DNA from 2 places in the Photobacterium sp. MCCC 1A19761 genome. Region 2 is predicted to be linked to the other one. Evidence: riboswitches for the same ligand, from Rfam matches in the RefSeq annotation. Region 2 holds a riboswitch; the other holds the start of a gene.

Region 1 (7,317 bases), on a different contig from region 2:
GTCTCTGCTCACCCCAATGCGGGTCTGCCGAATGCTTTTGGTGAGTATGACTTATCGCCGGAGGAGATGGCTGAACATATTGCAGAGTGGGCGGAGTCCGGCTTTCTGAACCTGGTCGGCGGTTGTTGCGGCACCACGCCGGAGCATATTCGCCAGATGGCCGCCGTGACGGCAACCGTGAAACCGCGTGCGCTGCCGGAGCTGCCGGTGGCTTGCCGGTTGTCCGGACTGGAGCCGCTGACCATCGAGAAAGACACCCTGTTTGTCAATGTTGGGGAGCGGACCAACGTCACCGGCTCGGCACGCTTCAAGCGACTGATTAAAGAAGAGCAATACGATGAAGCGCTGGAAGTGGCCCGTCAGCAGGTGGAAAACGGTGCCCAGATCATCGATATTAATATGGATGAAGGGATGCTCGATGCCGAAGCCTGTATGGTGCGTTTCCTCAATCTCTGTGCATCTGAGCCGGAAATATCCAAAGTGCCGATCATGGTTGACTCCTCTAAGTGGGAAGTCATCGAAGCCGGTCTGAAATGTATCCAGGGCAAGGGGATTGTCAACTCGATCTCGCTCAAGGAAGGTAAAGAGAAGTTTATTGAGCAGGCCAAACTGATCCGCCGCTACGGTGCGGCGGTGATTGTGATGGCCTTTGATGAAGTCGGCCAGGCGGATACCCGCGAGCGCAAGCTGGAGATCTGTACCAATGCGTACCGGATCTTGGTCGATGAAGTCGGCTTCCCGCCGGAAGATATCATTTTTGACCCGAATATCTTTGCGGTCGCCACCGGGATTGATGAGCATAACAACTATGCGGTCGACTTTATTGAAGCGGTGGGCGACATCAAGCGGGATCTGCCCCACGCGATGATCTCCGGCGGGGTGTCGAATGTCTCGTTCTCTTTCCGCGGCAATAACTACGTCCGTGAAGCAATCCATGCTGTATTCCTCTATCACTGCTTCAAGCGCGGGATGGATATGGGGATCGTCAATGCCGGCCAGCTGGAAGTCTATGACAACGTGCCGGAAAAACTGCGTGAAGCGGTGGAAGATGTGGTGCTCAACCGCCGGGATGATGCAACAGAGCGGCTGCTGGACATTGCTGCTGAATATGCCGGTAAAGGCGTTGGTAAAGAAGAAGATGCCTCGGCGCTGGAGTGGCGCACCTGGCCGGTGGCCAAGCGGCTGGAGCATGCGCTGGTCAAGGGGATCACTGAGTTCATTGTTGCAGACACCGAAGAAGCGCGTGCCAATGCCAGCAAGCCGTTGGAAGTGATTGAAGGCCCGTTGATGGACGGGATGAACGTGGTCGGTGATTTGTTCGGTGAAGGGAAAATGTTCCTGCCGCAGGTGGTGAAATCGGCCCGGGTAATGAAACAGGCGGTGGCTTACCTGGAGCCGTACATTAATGCACAGAAGCAGGTCGGGAGTACGAACGGCAAGATCCTGCTGGCTACGGTGAAAGGGGATGTCCACGATATCGGCAAGAATATTGTCGGGGTCGTCCTGCAATGTAATAACTACGAGATCATCGATCTCGGGGTGATGGTGCCATGCGAGCAGATCCTCAAGATCGCCAAGGAAGAGAACGTCGACATTATCGGTCTGTCCGGTCTGATCACGCCGTCGCTGGATGAAATGGTCCATGTGGCCAAGGAAATGGAGCGTCAGGGCTTTGATCTGCCGTTGTTGATTGGCGGTGCCACGACCTCCAAAGCGCACACGGCGGTGAAAATTGAGCAGAACTACCATCAACCGGTGGTCTATGTGAACAATGCTTCGCGGGCGGTGGGCGTGTGTACCTCGCTGCTGTCGGATGAGCTTCGTCCGGCTTTTGTTGAAAAACTCGATGCCGATTATGTCCGGGTGCGGGATCAGCACAGCCGCAAGAAACCGCGGACCAAGCCGGTGACGCTGGAAACGGCCCGGGCGAACCGGGTGGCAATTGACTGGGCCGGCTATACGCCGCCGGAGCCGGCAAAGCCGGGTACCCATGTATTTGACGACTTTGAGGTCGCGACCTTGCGTCAATACATCGATTGGACCCCGTTCTTTATGACCTGGTCGCTGATGGGCAAATACCCGGCGATTTTGGATCACGAAGAAGTGGGTGAAGAGGCGCGTCGTTTGTTTGCCGATGCCAATGAATGGTTGGATCGGATTGAGCAGGAAGGTCTGATGAAAGCGAGTGGCATGTGTGCGCTGTTCCCGGCCAACAGTGTTGGGGATGATATCGAAGTCTATACCGATGCGTCGCGTACCCAGCTCGCTCAGGTGCTGCACCACTTGCGACAGCAGACGGAAAAACCGAAAGGCTATAACTATTGTCTGTCGGATTACATTGCGCCGAAAGACAGCGGTAAACCGGACTGGATCGGGGCATTTGCCGTCACCGGCGGCATTGGTGAGCGGGAGCTGGCCGATGCGTTTAAAGCCAAAGGGGACGATTATAATGCGATCATGGTGCAGGCGGTCGCTGACCGGCTGGCAGAAGCCTTTGCCGAGTACCTGCATGAGCAGGTGCGAAAGGAGATCTGGGGCTATTCACCGGAGGAAGATTTGTCGAATGATGATCTGATCCGGGAAAAATATCAGGGGATCCGTCCGGCGCCGGGGTATCCGGCCTGTCCGGAACATACTGAGAAAGGCACCCTGTGGGAGCTGCTGAAGGTTGAAGAAACGATCGGGATGTCGCTGACGACCAGTTATGCCATGTGGCCGGGCGCGTCGGTGTCGGGTTGGTACTTCTCCCACCCGGACGCGCGCTACTTTGCCGTTGCCCAGATCCAGGAAGATCAGCGTGACAGCTACGCTGAGCGCAAAGGCTGGGATTTGATTGAAGCAGAGAAATGGCTGGGGCCGAACCTGTCGGCTTAGGCTTATGGGTTGGCTTAGGCTCATCGATGAAAGCACCATCACGAAGGGCGCCGATTGGCGCCCTTGCTGTTTCTGGCGTGAGCGATGTGGCTCAGGCTTCCAGGATCTGGCGGTGCAGCGACTGGACCACCGATTTGGCATCCTGCTCCTGGACCAGGAAGCAGAGGTTATGCGGGCTGGCGCCGTAGCAGATCATACGCAGGTTGTAGTCATCCAGCGAGCCGAAGATTTCTTTGGCGGAACCTTTGGTCTGGCTCATCCGGTTGCCAATCAGGGCTACCAGGCACAGGCCCTGCTCAACCTCGACCCGGCACAGCTGGCTGAGTGCTTCCACAGCGGCTTCCGGGAGCTGCGGCGCGCCGCCGGCGGTGTCGGTTTTATCCAGAGTCAGGGAAACACTGACTTCGGAGGTCGTAATGAGATCGACCGAGACTTTGTGCTCGGCCAGGATCCGGAACACCTCCGCCAGAAAACCGTAGGCATGGAACATGTTCAGGCTGGTCAGGGTCACCATGGTCTGGTTGCAACGCAGGGCGAGGGCCCGGAACAGCGGTGCATCACTGACTCGATCACGGATCCAGGTCCCGCCTTGCTCCGGTGCCCGGGACGACCCGATAAACACCGGGATCTGCTGGCGGATTGCTGGGACCAAAGTGGACGGGTGCAGGATCTTGGCCCCGAAGTTGGCCATCTCGGACGCTTCGCTGAAACTGATTTCCCGGATGGGCTTGGCTGCGGCCGTGATCCGGGGATCGGTGGTATACATGCCTGGGACATCAGTCCAGATTTCCAGTGTGGTGGCGCGAAGCGCTTCGGCCACCAGCGCCGCGCTGTAGTCACTGCCGCCCCGGCCCAGGGTGGTGGTATTCCCGTCCTGATCAGCGCCGATAAAGCCCTGGCTGACTACGACCTGCTGGTCCAGCAACGGCTCCAGATGCGCTGTTGCCAGCGCGCGGATGGCATCCGGTTGTGGTATCGCCTTGCCGAACTGGTTGTCGGTGCGCAGGATGTCGCGGATATCGACACGCACCGCGTTCACCCCCAGCTCGCAGAGGATCTGGGTAAACAGGTAGGTAGAGAGGAGCTCGCCATTGGCGACCAGTTGATCGGTCAGCTGGGCACTAGGCTGGGTTGCAGCCTGCGCGGCCAGTGTCGCGACGTTGTCGAGATGGTCATTGATCGCCGGCGTAATTGGCTCCGGCGATGCCAGCTCGTTCAGGACGGCGTAGTGGATATCTTTCAGCTGGGTCAGTAATTGCTGGCGTCGGTCTGTGTCCCGCACCCCGCCGGCCAGTTCAACCAGCAGGTTGGTGACGCCGGAGCAGGCGCTGATCAGCACCACCCGGGCTGCCGGGTTATGTTTGATGATCATGGCACTGCGGTGCATGGCGGTAAAATCGGCAACACTGGTGCCGCCGAATTTGGCGACGGTTAGGGCGGCAGCGTTATCAACAGGGCTCAAAGCAAGTCTCCCAATATCAGTAATGGTGATGAAGATAGGGACTGACTCGGGAGGTTAGTTCCCGACATCCAAGGGTCAGGAGAGCAAATCGGTGAGACGGATAGTTCGCGCTACAACCAGAAGCTCCCCACCTTTCACGATGAAAGGTGACAGCCAGAAGGATTCAACCTTACTGGCCGATACTACCGTTCCCCGAGTCCGGCAGTATCTCGGCGTTACTCCCCCTCGCCAGGATGCCTCGGGGTGGGGCCCCGCAACCTGGTTACCTGGGTAACGCTCCTCTTCTGTTTTTTCCCTGATGATACTTTGATCATCAGGGTGAACAAAAAACGTCCTTCATTGAAGCGGATTTACCGGGGGCTTGTCAATGGGCGAATGAAAAATTATGCGGGGAAAATGCAAGGGTGATCGTTGCGGGGGTGCAGGGTTGCGTCCGGGGGCAATTCCCTGAATACTGGGATATTCCCTGAAACGTTGCCGGTTTTGGTTGCCGCTCAGAGAAATATGAACGCTTACCCAGGAGATATAATAATGACAATTGGTAGTTTTTATCCACCACAACGTACACTGATGGGCCCGGGGCCGTCGGATATCTACCCGCAGGTGTTGCAGGCGCTGAGTCGTCCGACGGTCGGTCACTTAGATCCGCTGTTTATCGGCATGATGGATGAGCTGAAACAACTGCTGCAGTACGCCTTCCAGACCCAGAACCCGTTCACCATTGCCGTGTCTGCGCCGGGTAGTGCCGGCATGGAAGCGTGTTTCGTCAATTTGGTTGAGCCGGGCGATAAAGTGATCGTCTGCCGCAATGGCGTGTTTGGCGATCGGATGCGGGAAAATGTCGAGCGCTGTGGCGGTGAGGCAGTGATGGTCGATAATGCCTGGGGAGAGCCGGTTGACCCGCAGTTGGTCGAACAGGCACTGGAGGCTAACCCGGATGCCAAAATCGTGGCTTTTGTCCATGCCGAAACCTCGACTGGCGCCCTGAGCGATGCTGAAGCGATTGCCAAGTTAGCCCGCCAGCATGACTGTCTGACCATTGTCGACGCCGTGACCTCGCTAGGCGGCGTCCCGCTGCTGGTGGACGAGTGGCAGCTGGATGCCGTGTATTCGGGCAGCCAGAAGTGTTTGTCCTGTGTCCCGGGCCTGTCGCCGCTGACTTTCTCGCCGCGTGCGGTGGAGAGAATTCAGCAGCGCCAGAGCAAAGTTCAGAGCTGGTTCCTGGATCAAAGCCTGGTGCTGGGATACTGGAGCGGTGAAGGCAAGCGCAGCTACCACCATACTGCGCCGGTGAACAGCCTGTACGCCCTGCATGAAGCGCTGGTGCTGCTGAAAAATGAAGGGCTGGAAAATGCCTGGCAGCGCCATCAGGATGCGCACCGGGAGCTGCGTGACGGACTGGAGAAACTCGGGATCGAATTTGTGGTCGAGGAAGCGTCCCGCTTGCCGCAGCTCAATGCGGTGTACATCCCGGACGGTGTCGATGATGCGCAGGTTCGTCAGACCTTGCTGGAGCGTTACAACCTGGAAATTGGTGCCGGACTGGGCGCTTTGGCCGGGAAGGCGTGGCGGATTGGTCTGATGGGATACGCGGCCCGCAGCGAAAATGTGGCGCTGTGCCTGAAGGCCCTGGAGTCGACGCTGAAGTAAGTCAGCTCGGAATCAACCGGAGGCCCGGCACGTGTGCTGGGGGCAGGATCAACAACGGCTACCTCGGTAGCCGTTTTTTTGGGCGTCTGCTCAGCCCGTGAGCCGTGAGCCGTGCACACGGGTCCGTTTCCCGTTTCCTGAGTGGCGTATTACTGCGCGACGGTAGATGGCAGACTTGGCGTCACGCCCTGGCTGACGGGCTGTGCAGCGCCCTCAAAGAGGGAGGCCAGTGCGTCCGGGCTGAAATCATCGGCCGGAAACAGGTACTCGGCTTCCTGGCGAATTTGGGCGGCCCGCGCCGGATCGTCCAGCAACTGGTAGGCGGCGATGAGGTTCTGGTACAAGGCCGGCCGTGGCCAGCTTTTGGCTTTCTCGGTGGCCCAGTCGACATAGTGCTGGATCAGGTCCGGATCCTGAGTTGCTGCGCCCAGGTGGAGTTGGGTGATCGCCAGATCCCACGAGAGCCGGGTTTCCCAGGCCCATGGATTGTTCACGCGTTGCAGATAGCTGATCTCCGGTGGCCGGGAAGTTTCAAACTTGGTCAGCCAGTAGCCCGAGTAGAGTGTGGTCACCATATAGCCGCTGATCAGCAGCGGCAGCAGGATCATGCTGATGCGGATTGTCAGGACATAGTTGATCTTGAGTTTGTAGTACTTGGCGGTGAGGTTATCCACCCAATAGATCAGGAGCACAAAGATCACCCAGTGCACCAGCGCATGATAAAACGGGTACTCGAGCTGGGTGTGCAACGTGAGCGGAAAGAACAGTGCCACCAATGCCAGCCGGGTTCCCGGCGGGGCTTTGCGAATCCGGGTCAGCACGGCGGCCGCGGCAAGCAGCAGGCCAAGTAACGGCAGGGTACCGCCTTCCACCGCCCAGTACAGCAGCTCATTGTGCGGATGTTCCAGCGCCGCCAGACCGTGCGGCTGAGTGGGATCACTATGGTGCCACTGGGCCGTCTGGGTGAGATAGGCCGATTCAAAGTTGCCGTAGCCGTAGCCGAGCCATGGCGATTTTCGGTACATCTCCCAGGCTTGCGGCAGGTGAATACTGCGCGCACTGTGCAGGCTGATCCGGTCTTCAGCCGGGGCCCAGCTGACGCTTGTGCTTAAATGCCACGACAGGCTCAGGCCCAGGGCGACCATCAGCAGCCACATCCGCCATTGTGCTTTGGCGGCGAACCGGCACAGGTAGGGCAGGATCAGTAAGGTAGCTATGATGGCTGCCAGCCATCCGGTCCGGGAGCTGACAAACACCAGCACCGGGATCGTGACCACCGGGGTGAGCAGCAATCCGGCCTGATGGAGCGACCATTTTCCCCGGTACATAGG
Region 2 (7,317 bases):
CCCTGGCGGATCCGAACCTGATCACCCAGTTGGCAGATAAGTTCGGCGTCCAGTGCATCGTGGTCGGCATCGACTCCTACTTTGATGCCGAAAGCGGCAAGTATCAGGTCTACCAATTCACCGGGGATGAGAAACGTACCCAAGCCACCCGCTGGGAGACCAAAGACTGGGTCGAGGAAGTTCAGCGTCGCGGCGCCGGTGAGATTGTGCTCAACATGATGAATCAGGACGGGGTCCGCAACGGCTATGACCTTGATCAGCTCAAGATGGTGCGCGAGGTGTGCCACGTGCCGCTGATTGCCTCCGGCGGGGCGGGAGAAATGGTCCATTTTGCCGAGGCCTTCCACCTGACCAATGTGGACGGCGCGCTGGCAGCATCAGTCTTCCATAAACAAATCATCAATATTGGTGAGCTAAAGACTTATTTGAAACAACAAGGTGTGGAGATCCGGCAATGAATCAGACGGCAAACATTAACTGGGAAAAAGTCGGTGGCCTGGTCCCGGCCGTGATCCAGGATGCGACCAGCGGACAAGTGCTGATGCTGGGTTATATGAACGATGAGGCCCTGGCCAAAACGCTGGAAACCCGTCAGGTGACCTTCTGGTCCCGCTCTAAAAATCGTCTGTGGACCAAGGGAGAGAGTTCAGGCAATGTGCTCCAACTTGACAGCATCCGGGTCGATTGCGATCAGGATACTCTACTGGTGACAGCTACCCCGGTCGGCCCAACCTGTCACCTGGGTACCCCGACCTGTTTTGACAGCAATGCCCCTTTGGTCGGCAGCGGGGAACAACCGGCACTGGTCTTTCTTCATCAACTGGAACAGGTGCTGGCAGCGCGTAAGCATGCCGATCCTGATTCTTCCTATACAGCCAGCCTCTACGCCCGTGGCACTAAGCGTATTTCGCAGAAAGTGGGCGAAGAAGGGGTTGAAGTCGCACTTGCGGCGACGTCGGGTGACAAGGCGGAGCTAGTATGTGAATCGGCCGATCTGCTGTATCACCTGATCGTGCTACTGCAGGATCAGGGCTTGTCCCTGTCTGATATCATGGCCAAGCTGCAGGAGCGCCATCAATAAACGTCCGGGCGAGCGGGATCAAAAAAGCCTGAGGTGAACTCAGGCTTTTTTATGACAAATACCGGGATCGGCTTATCGCTCCAGCGCTTCTTTATAGTGGGTGCGGCAAACTGACACATAGCGATCATTGCCGCCAATCACCACCTGATCGCCATCGGCAATCGCCCGGCCGTGTTCGTCCATCCGAATCACCATATTGGCTTTACGGCCACAGTGACAGATGGTTTTCAGTTCGACCAGCTTATCAGCCCAGGCCAACAGATATTGGCTGCCTTCAAACAACTCGCCGCGGAAATCGCTGCGCAAACCATAACACAACACCGGAATATTCAGTTTATCGACCACTTCGGTCAGCTGGTAGACCTGCTTTTTGGTCAGGAACTGGCACTCGTCAATCAGCACACAGTCAATTTTCTGAGTGGCAGACATGTCCTGCAACCGGACGTACAAGTCATCGTCATCACTGAACAGTTCAGCTTCTTCTTCTAACCCGATCCGGGAACTCACTTTGCCTTTACCGAAGCGATCATCAATGGCCGCAGTGAAAATCACCGGCGTCATCCCACGCTCCCGATAGTTAAAGGATGACTGAAGTAATGTCGTCGATTTACCCGCATTCATTGCAGAGTAATAAAAATACATCTGGGCCATTCGGCTCCCCGTCTCAGGCAAAAAACTTGCGGAATCCTACAGAAAACCGCTTCGAAATAAAAGTACCGTAGCCCAAACACAAGCAAGCCCGCGATATTCGCGGGCTTATCGTGTGAGATGTGTCCAGCACCAGCCGTTAGTTTTTCAGTTTAACAGCCACAGAACTCGGACGACGGGACAGCCACAGCAGGCCCAGACAAACCAGAATAAAGCTGATCAGCGACGCCATAAAAGCCACCGCCACAGAGCTGGTCAGGCCCAGCACCAAGAAGCCGATGGCTGACACCAGGGCAACAGACAGCGCATAAGGCAGCTGCGTCGAGACGTGATCGATATGGTGGCAACGCGCCCCCGTCGAGGACAGAATCGTGGTATCTGATATTGGTGAGCAGTGATCACCGAACACCGAACCGGCCAGCACCGCGCCCAGCATCGGCAGCATCAGCGCAATCTCTGTTGCCGCCGCCAGATCACCGGCGATCGGCAGCATGATCCCGAAGGTTCCCCAGGAGGTTCCGGTCGAGAATGCCATCAGTCCGGCCAGCAGGAACAAGATCACCGGCAGCAACATTGGATTCAGGTTACCCTGAACCAGCGTCGACAGATATTTACCCGTAGCCATGTCGCTGATCACGCTCCCGATGCTCCAGGCGAACAGCAGGATCAGAATCGCCCCGAACATCGACTTGGCACCAATCCACATCGTCTGCGCAACATCACCCACCGCCAGGCGCTGGCGGAAAACCGGCACCAGCGAGGCCATCAGGCCGACAATCCCGCCGTACACCAATGATGTGCCGACATCGGTGTTCTCAAACGCGCCCAGGAGATTGAACGCCTGGCCATCAGCCGCCAAAGCCTGATACCCGGTGAAAATCATAAAAAAGAAGGTCGCCAGGATCAGCATCACAATCGGCATCACCAGATCGCCGACACGACCGTGCTCGCTCTCTTCGATTTCCAGCTCGTCATTCAGATCACGAGCCATGCTGTCATCATCACCTTCATCAAAGCCATGGCCGCGACAGGCTTCCAGTTCATGCTTTTTCATCGCACCGATATCCAACTGGAACCAGGCCACAACGAATACCATCAGCAGCGCGAATACCGCATAAAAGTTCATCGGTGCCAATTGCATAAATGCACTCAGCGGCGAATAGGCTGTCACGCCATGCGACACCAGAATGCCGCCAATCAGCGTAATGATATAGGCGCCCCAGCTCGATGCCGGCATCAGGACACACATCGGTGCCGCAGTCGAATCCAGAATATACGCCAGTTTAGCGCGGGAAACATAAAAGCGATCCGTCACCGGACGGGAGATCGAACCAACGGCCAGGCTATTAAAATAGTCATCGACAAAAATAAAGACGCCCAGAAAAGCCGCAAGCATTTTTGCGCCCCGTTTGCTCTTGATCTTGGTTTGCGCCCACTCCGCAAAGGCACGGGTACCGCCGGACAACGTCAGCAATGCCGTCATCATCCCCAGCAGCACCAGGAAGGCGACAATGCTCATGTTCCAGCTATTGATCGCCCCATCTTCAATAAACAGGCCTTTGGCGGTGGTGCCGATATAGCCCGCTGTCGCCGCGACGGAAAAATCCGTCAGCAACAATGCGCCCAGCAGCACACCAAAACCTAATGAAACGAGTACACGACGTGTCAGAATCGCCAGGCCCAACGCGACCAATGGCGGCAACAACGAAAGAGAGGAATGTGAAAAATCGATGATATTCATGATCTCTATGACAACCGAACTTGGTTGGAGATCTACTGCTGAACACGGCACGTTGCCGTGAGAGAAGAGCATTAGAAAAGGACTAGCCTTATTCCGGACCCCACAGTAGCGCTCCATAGTTAATGTAATTATATACTATGGCAGTGTTGCCCCTATTCGGTGACAACCCCAGCAAACCGGTTTGATAAGCCTGGTTTACTTCGGCATTGGCTCCTTTTGCTGGCTCTCGTCGGAATCACCCTCCAACCAGCTACTTTTAGACAATGCGCCTCTACCCTTAGTCAAGGAATGGTCAATTCTACGCACTCAGCGCTCATTTGCAACAAGTTAAAATGAAAAAATCAACAACATTAGTGAATAATTTTGCCGTATCGCGCAATAATTAATCAAAAAGTCAATCAAGCCCATCAAACAGAATATGAAACACATGGCAATAAAATAACCTGACTGCCAGCTGAATATTCAGACCATGGGATGAAGATCTTCATCCCGATTTATTAAAAATGAGGTTCAGCGAATCGAAATAAGGAAATTGATTTCAAGGTTGGATATTTTGTTTGGCATCAGGTGATTAAAAGTATTATTATTGCCATTATAGTTTTTTGACTGCTATTATTATTAAAAATAGTTGATGCCAACAGGAAAATTAAAATGTCTGATGCAATGAAAGCACTATTGAACCTGCGCAGCCTGCGTGCACTTTCTCGTGAATATACGCTGGAGCAACTTCAGGAAGCACTGGAAAAGCTGCAAACTGTTGTGACTGAGCGTGAAGAATCAGAAGCTGAAGAGCTGGCAAAAGAAAAAGAGCGTCAGGATAAACTGAACCAATACCGTGAAATGCTGATGGCTGATGGTATCGATCCTGAAGAACTACTGGCCACGCTGAGCAAAGCACCAAAATCAAAACGTGCTGCACGCCCTGCCAAATACAAATTTATCGACGAGAACGGTGAAGAGAAGACGTGGACCGGCCAAGGCCGTACACCTTCTGCGCTGAAGAAAGCCCTGGACGAAGGTAAATCTCTGGAAGATTTTGAAATCTAATATTCCAAAATCGTTCTCGTAAAAAAAGCCTGGTATGAGCCAGGCTTTTTTTATTGATTCATATCCCCAAAAAGTGGGAGATGGTGACTGATGGCGAACAATGCCCAAATGGCCTCACCTCACCGTCTGCCAAAATGTAAATAACCTGACTTTCACTCAGTTTATTCAGGCGATCTGAATCACAATAAAAGCCAGACACAAACATCCAGCTTTTTATTTCTCTGGAGTCATCGAATCTGATCGGCCAAATGGCTTACCGCCAAAGCGAAATAGTGTGAACGATTCCACTTCAGCAAGGTCTGGTAATTGTTATAGACCAAGTATGCCCTACCCTTATTATCATCCGGTTGAATAAGCCATGCTTGAATATCGACACGGGGTAACGCTTGGCCATTCAAACGACGAACGCCCAGACGCTGCCATTCAGCCAATGAGCGCCCTTTCGATTTCTCAACACCGAATAAGTCAGCATCGATACGGCTCGGTAGTTGCACTTGTCGGCCCCAGGTATATTGGTCATCCCATCCGGACTGATGCAGATAGTTGGCTGCAGAGGCGAAAACATCCGCTTCCGTTTCCCAGATATCAATACGACCGTCTTTATTCCCGTCAACCGCAAAGGATAAAAAGGAAGTCGGCATAAACTGTGGCTGTCCCATCGCACCAGCCCAGGAACCTTTCATTTTTTTCGGCGTAATATGGCCGGCATCCAATATTTCTAAGGCAGCCATCACCTGGTTGCGAAAAAATGCTTCCCGCCGGCCTTCATACGCCAGGGTTGATAAAGCTTCAATCACATTATAATTGCCCATCAACCGGCCAAAATTACTTTCAACGCCCCAAAGCGCCACAATAAATCGAGGCTGAACCCCCAAATGACGCCCGACGCGATCCAAAACCGCTTGATGCTGACGATAAAGCGCATTGGCCTGTGCGATTTTCCAGGCCGGTACCGCGCGAGGCAGATATTCATCCAGTGTCAGTTTACGTTCCGGCTGGTTTTTATCCGCTACAACGGCCCGCTCAATAAACTGGATGCCTTCAAAAGCAGAGTTGATAATCGACTCTGAAATTCCTTTTTCCCGAGCTTCGACTTTCAGCCCGCTTACATATTCATCAAATCCGACATCTGCCGCCCACGTTGACGTCGACAGACCTAATCCCAAGGCCACCAGGGCCGATATCAATCGCTTATACATAGTCACCTTCAGGTATTTCTTGCGGCTTTATCCGCTTTATACTGGTCCAGTAAATTAGTCACGGGTGGCGGGACTTGCAGATAGAAACCCACGGTTGAGAGTGATTCTTTGACTTTCCCAACATCAGCCAGTGCTAATTTACGTCCGTTGTCCAACTTCAGTACCATCACAAACTGTGGCGTACCAAACGTGGTCATCAGGTTTTCCGGGACGTCACTGAAATCATCTTTAGTCTTGATATACAGGTAAGTATTTTCTTTTTTCGGGCTTTTATAAATTGAACACAACATCAAAAGTCGCCTGTTTGTTTACGCGCTCACCTCACTGAGACCGCAATCTTCCAGGATCATTCCCTTCAATTGCCGCCCTTCGTCGGTGTCGATGAGAGCCTTGTCTGAATTTCCAACGCTAGAGCAAGGATAGCTTGCTGATATACCCTGGGGAATATAACATGCAAGTATCTATGTGATAACGCGCAGCACGGCTATTTTCGTAACAGTCATTGAATAAGTATGACAAAATCAGCAGAACTAAAAGGGAGTTCCTTTACACTCTCAGCCCTGCACCTGGTGGATGGGGACATTCAGAAGGCAACCGACTTCCTCAAAGACAAGGTCGAGCAGGCGCCTAATTTTTTCGCCGCGGCTCCCGTTGTGATTGACATCAGCCAGGCTGGCACCGCCATTGACTTCGCCGCCCTGCAGGCCGGGGTCAAGGATGCCGGGATGATCCCGGTCGGGATCAGTGGCTGCAAGAACGCCCTATTGCAAACCCAGGCGAAACAGGCCGGATTTGCGGTGATGAATGCCGCCCGCCAGGCGAAGGCGGCAGAGCCGGTAATGACGCCGACGAAAATTATTCGGACCCCGGTCCGGTCCGGACAGCAGATTTATGCCAAAAACAGCGATCTCATCATCATGAATCATGTCAGTGCAGGTGCGGAAGTCATCGCCGACGGATGCATCCATGTACTCGGAACATTACGCGGTCGCGCCATCGCCGGGGCCAGTGGACAGCAACAGGCACACATTTTTTGTCAGAATTTACAAGCCGAGCTGATTTCCATTGCCGGAAACTACTGGCTCAGTGATAAAATCAATCCTGAGTTCTGGGGTAAAGGTGTCGTTATCTCACTTGCTGAAAATAATTTGAACATTGAGCACCTGGCTTTATAAGGTTTAATAAGGAATTAATAGATGGCACGTATTATCGTTGTTACCTCCGGAAAGGGCGGCGTTGGTAAAACAACCTCCAGTGCAGCTATCGCATCCGGTCTTGCACTCAGCGGAAAAAAGACCGCAGTAATCGATTTTGATATCGGCTTGCGTAACCTGGATCTCATCATGGGTTGTGAGCGCCGAGTCGTTTATGATTTTGTCAATGTCATCAATGAAGAAGCAAACCTGAACCAGGCGCTGATCAAAGACAAACGCGTTGATAACCTGTATGTCCTGCCGGCTTCTCAGACCCGAGACAAAGACGCCCTGAGCCAGGAAGGGGTTGAACGTGTTCTGAAAGACCTCGACAAGATGGGGTTTGAATTTATTATCTGTGACTCACCGGCCGGAATCGAAAGCGGTGCCCTGATGGCGCTGTATTTT

The links. A riboswitch is a leader RNA that binds a small molecule or an ion and turns the genes downstream of it on or off. The one in region 2 is predicted to bind lysine.
Region 1: it holds a riboswitch for lysine, as region 2 does, so the genes downstream of both, lysC (lysine-sensitive aspartokinase 3) here and VV869_RS01290 (Na+/H+ antiporter NhaC family protein) in region 2, are expected to answer to the same signal.

What each region holds. Positions count from the first base shown of each region.
Region 1 is NZ_JAZGTF010000006.1:3,775-11,091, forward strand. Features, by position in the region: gene metH (methionine synthase) at 1-2,874, shown strand, start outside; gene lysC (lysine-sensitive aspartokinase 3) at 2,966-4,336, opposite strand; lysine riboswitch at 4,449-4,628, opposite strand; gene VV869_RS07825 (pyridoxal-phosphate-dependent aminotransferase family protein) at 4,868-5,986, shown strand; gene VV869_RS07830 (PglL family O-oligosaccharyltransferase) at 6,136-7,317, opposite strand, start outside.
Region 2 is NZ_JAZGTF010000001.1:294,662-301,978, forward strand. Features, by position in the region: gene hisF (imidazole glycerol phosphate synthase subunit HisF) at 1-458, shown strand, start outside; gene hisIE (bifunctional phosphoribosyl-AMP cyclohydrolase/phosphoribosyl-ATP diphosphatase HisIE) at 455-1,081, shown strand; gene VV869_RS01285 (thymidine kinase) at 1,154-1,732, opposite strand; gene VV869_RS01290 (Na+/H+ antiporter NhaC family protein) at 1,869-3,470, opposite strand; lysine riboswitch at 3,569-3,752, opposite strand; gene VV869_RS01295 (H-NS family histone-like protein) at 4,122-4,517, shown strand; gene VV869_RS01300 (lytic murein transglycosylase) at 4,745-5,716, opposite strand; gene VV869_RS01305 (YcgL domain-containing protein) at 5,725-6,006, opposite strand; gene minC (septum site-determining protein MinC) at 6,229-6,891, shown strand; gene minD (septum site-determining protein MinD) at 6,913-7,317, shown strand, end outside.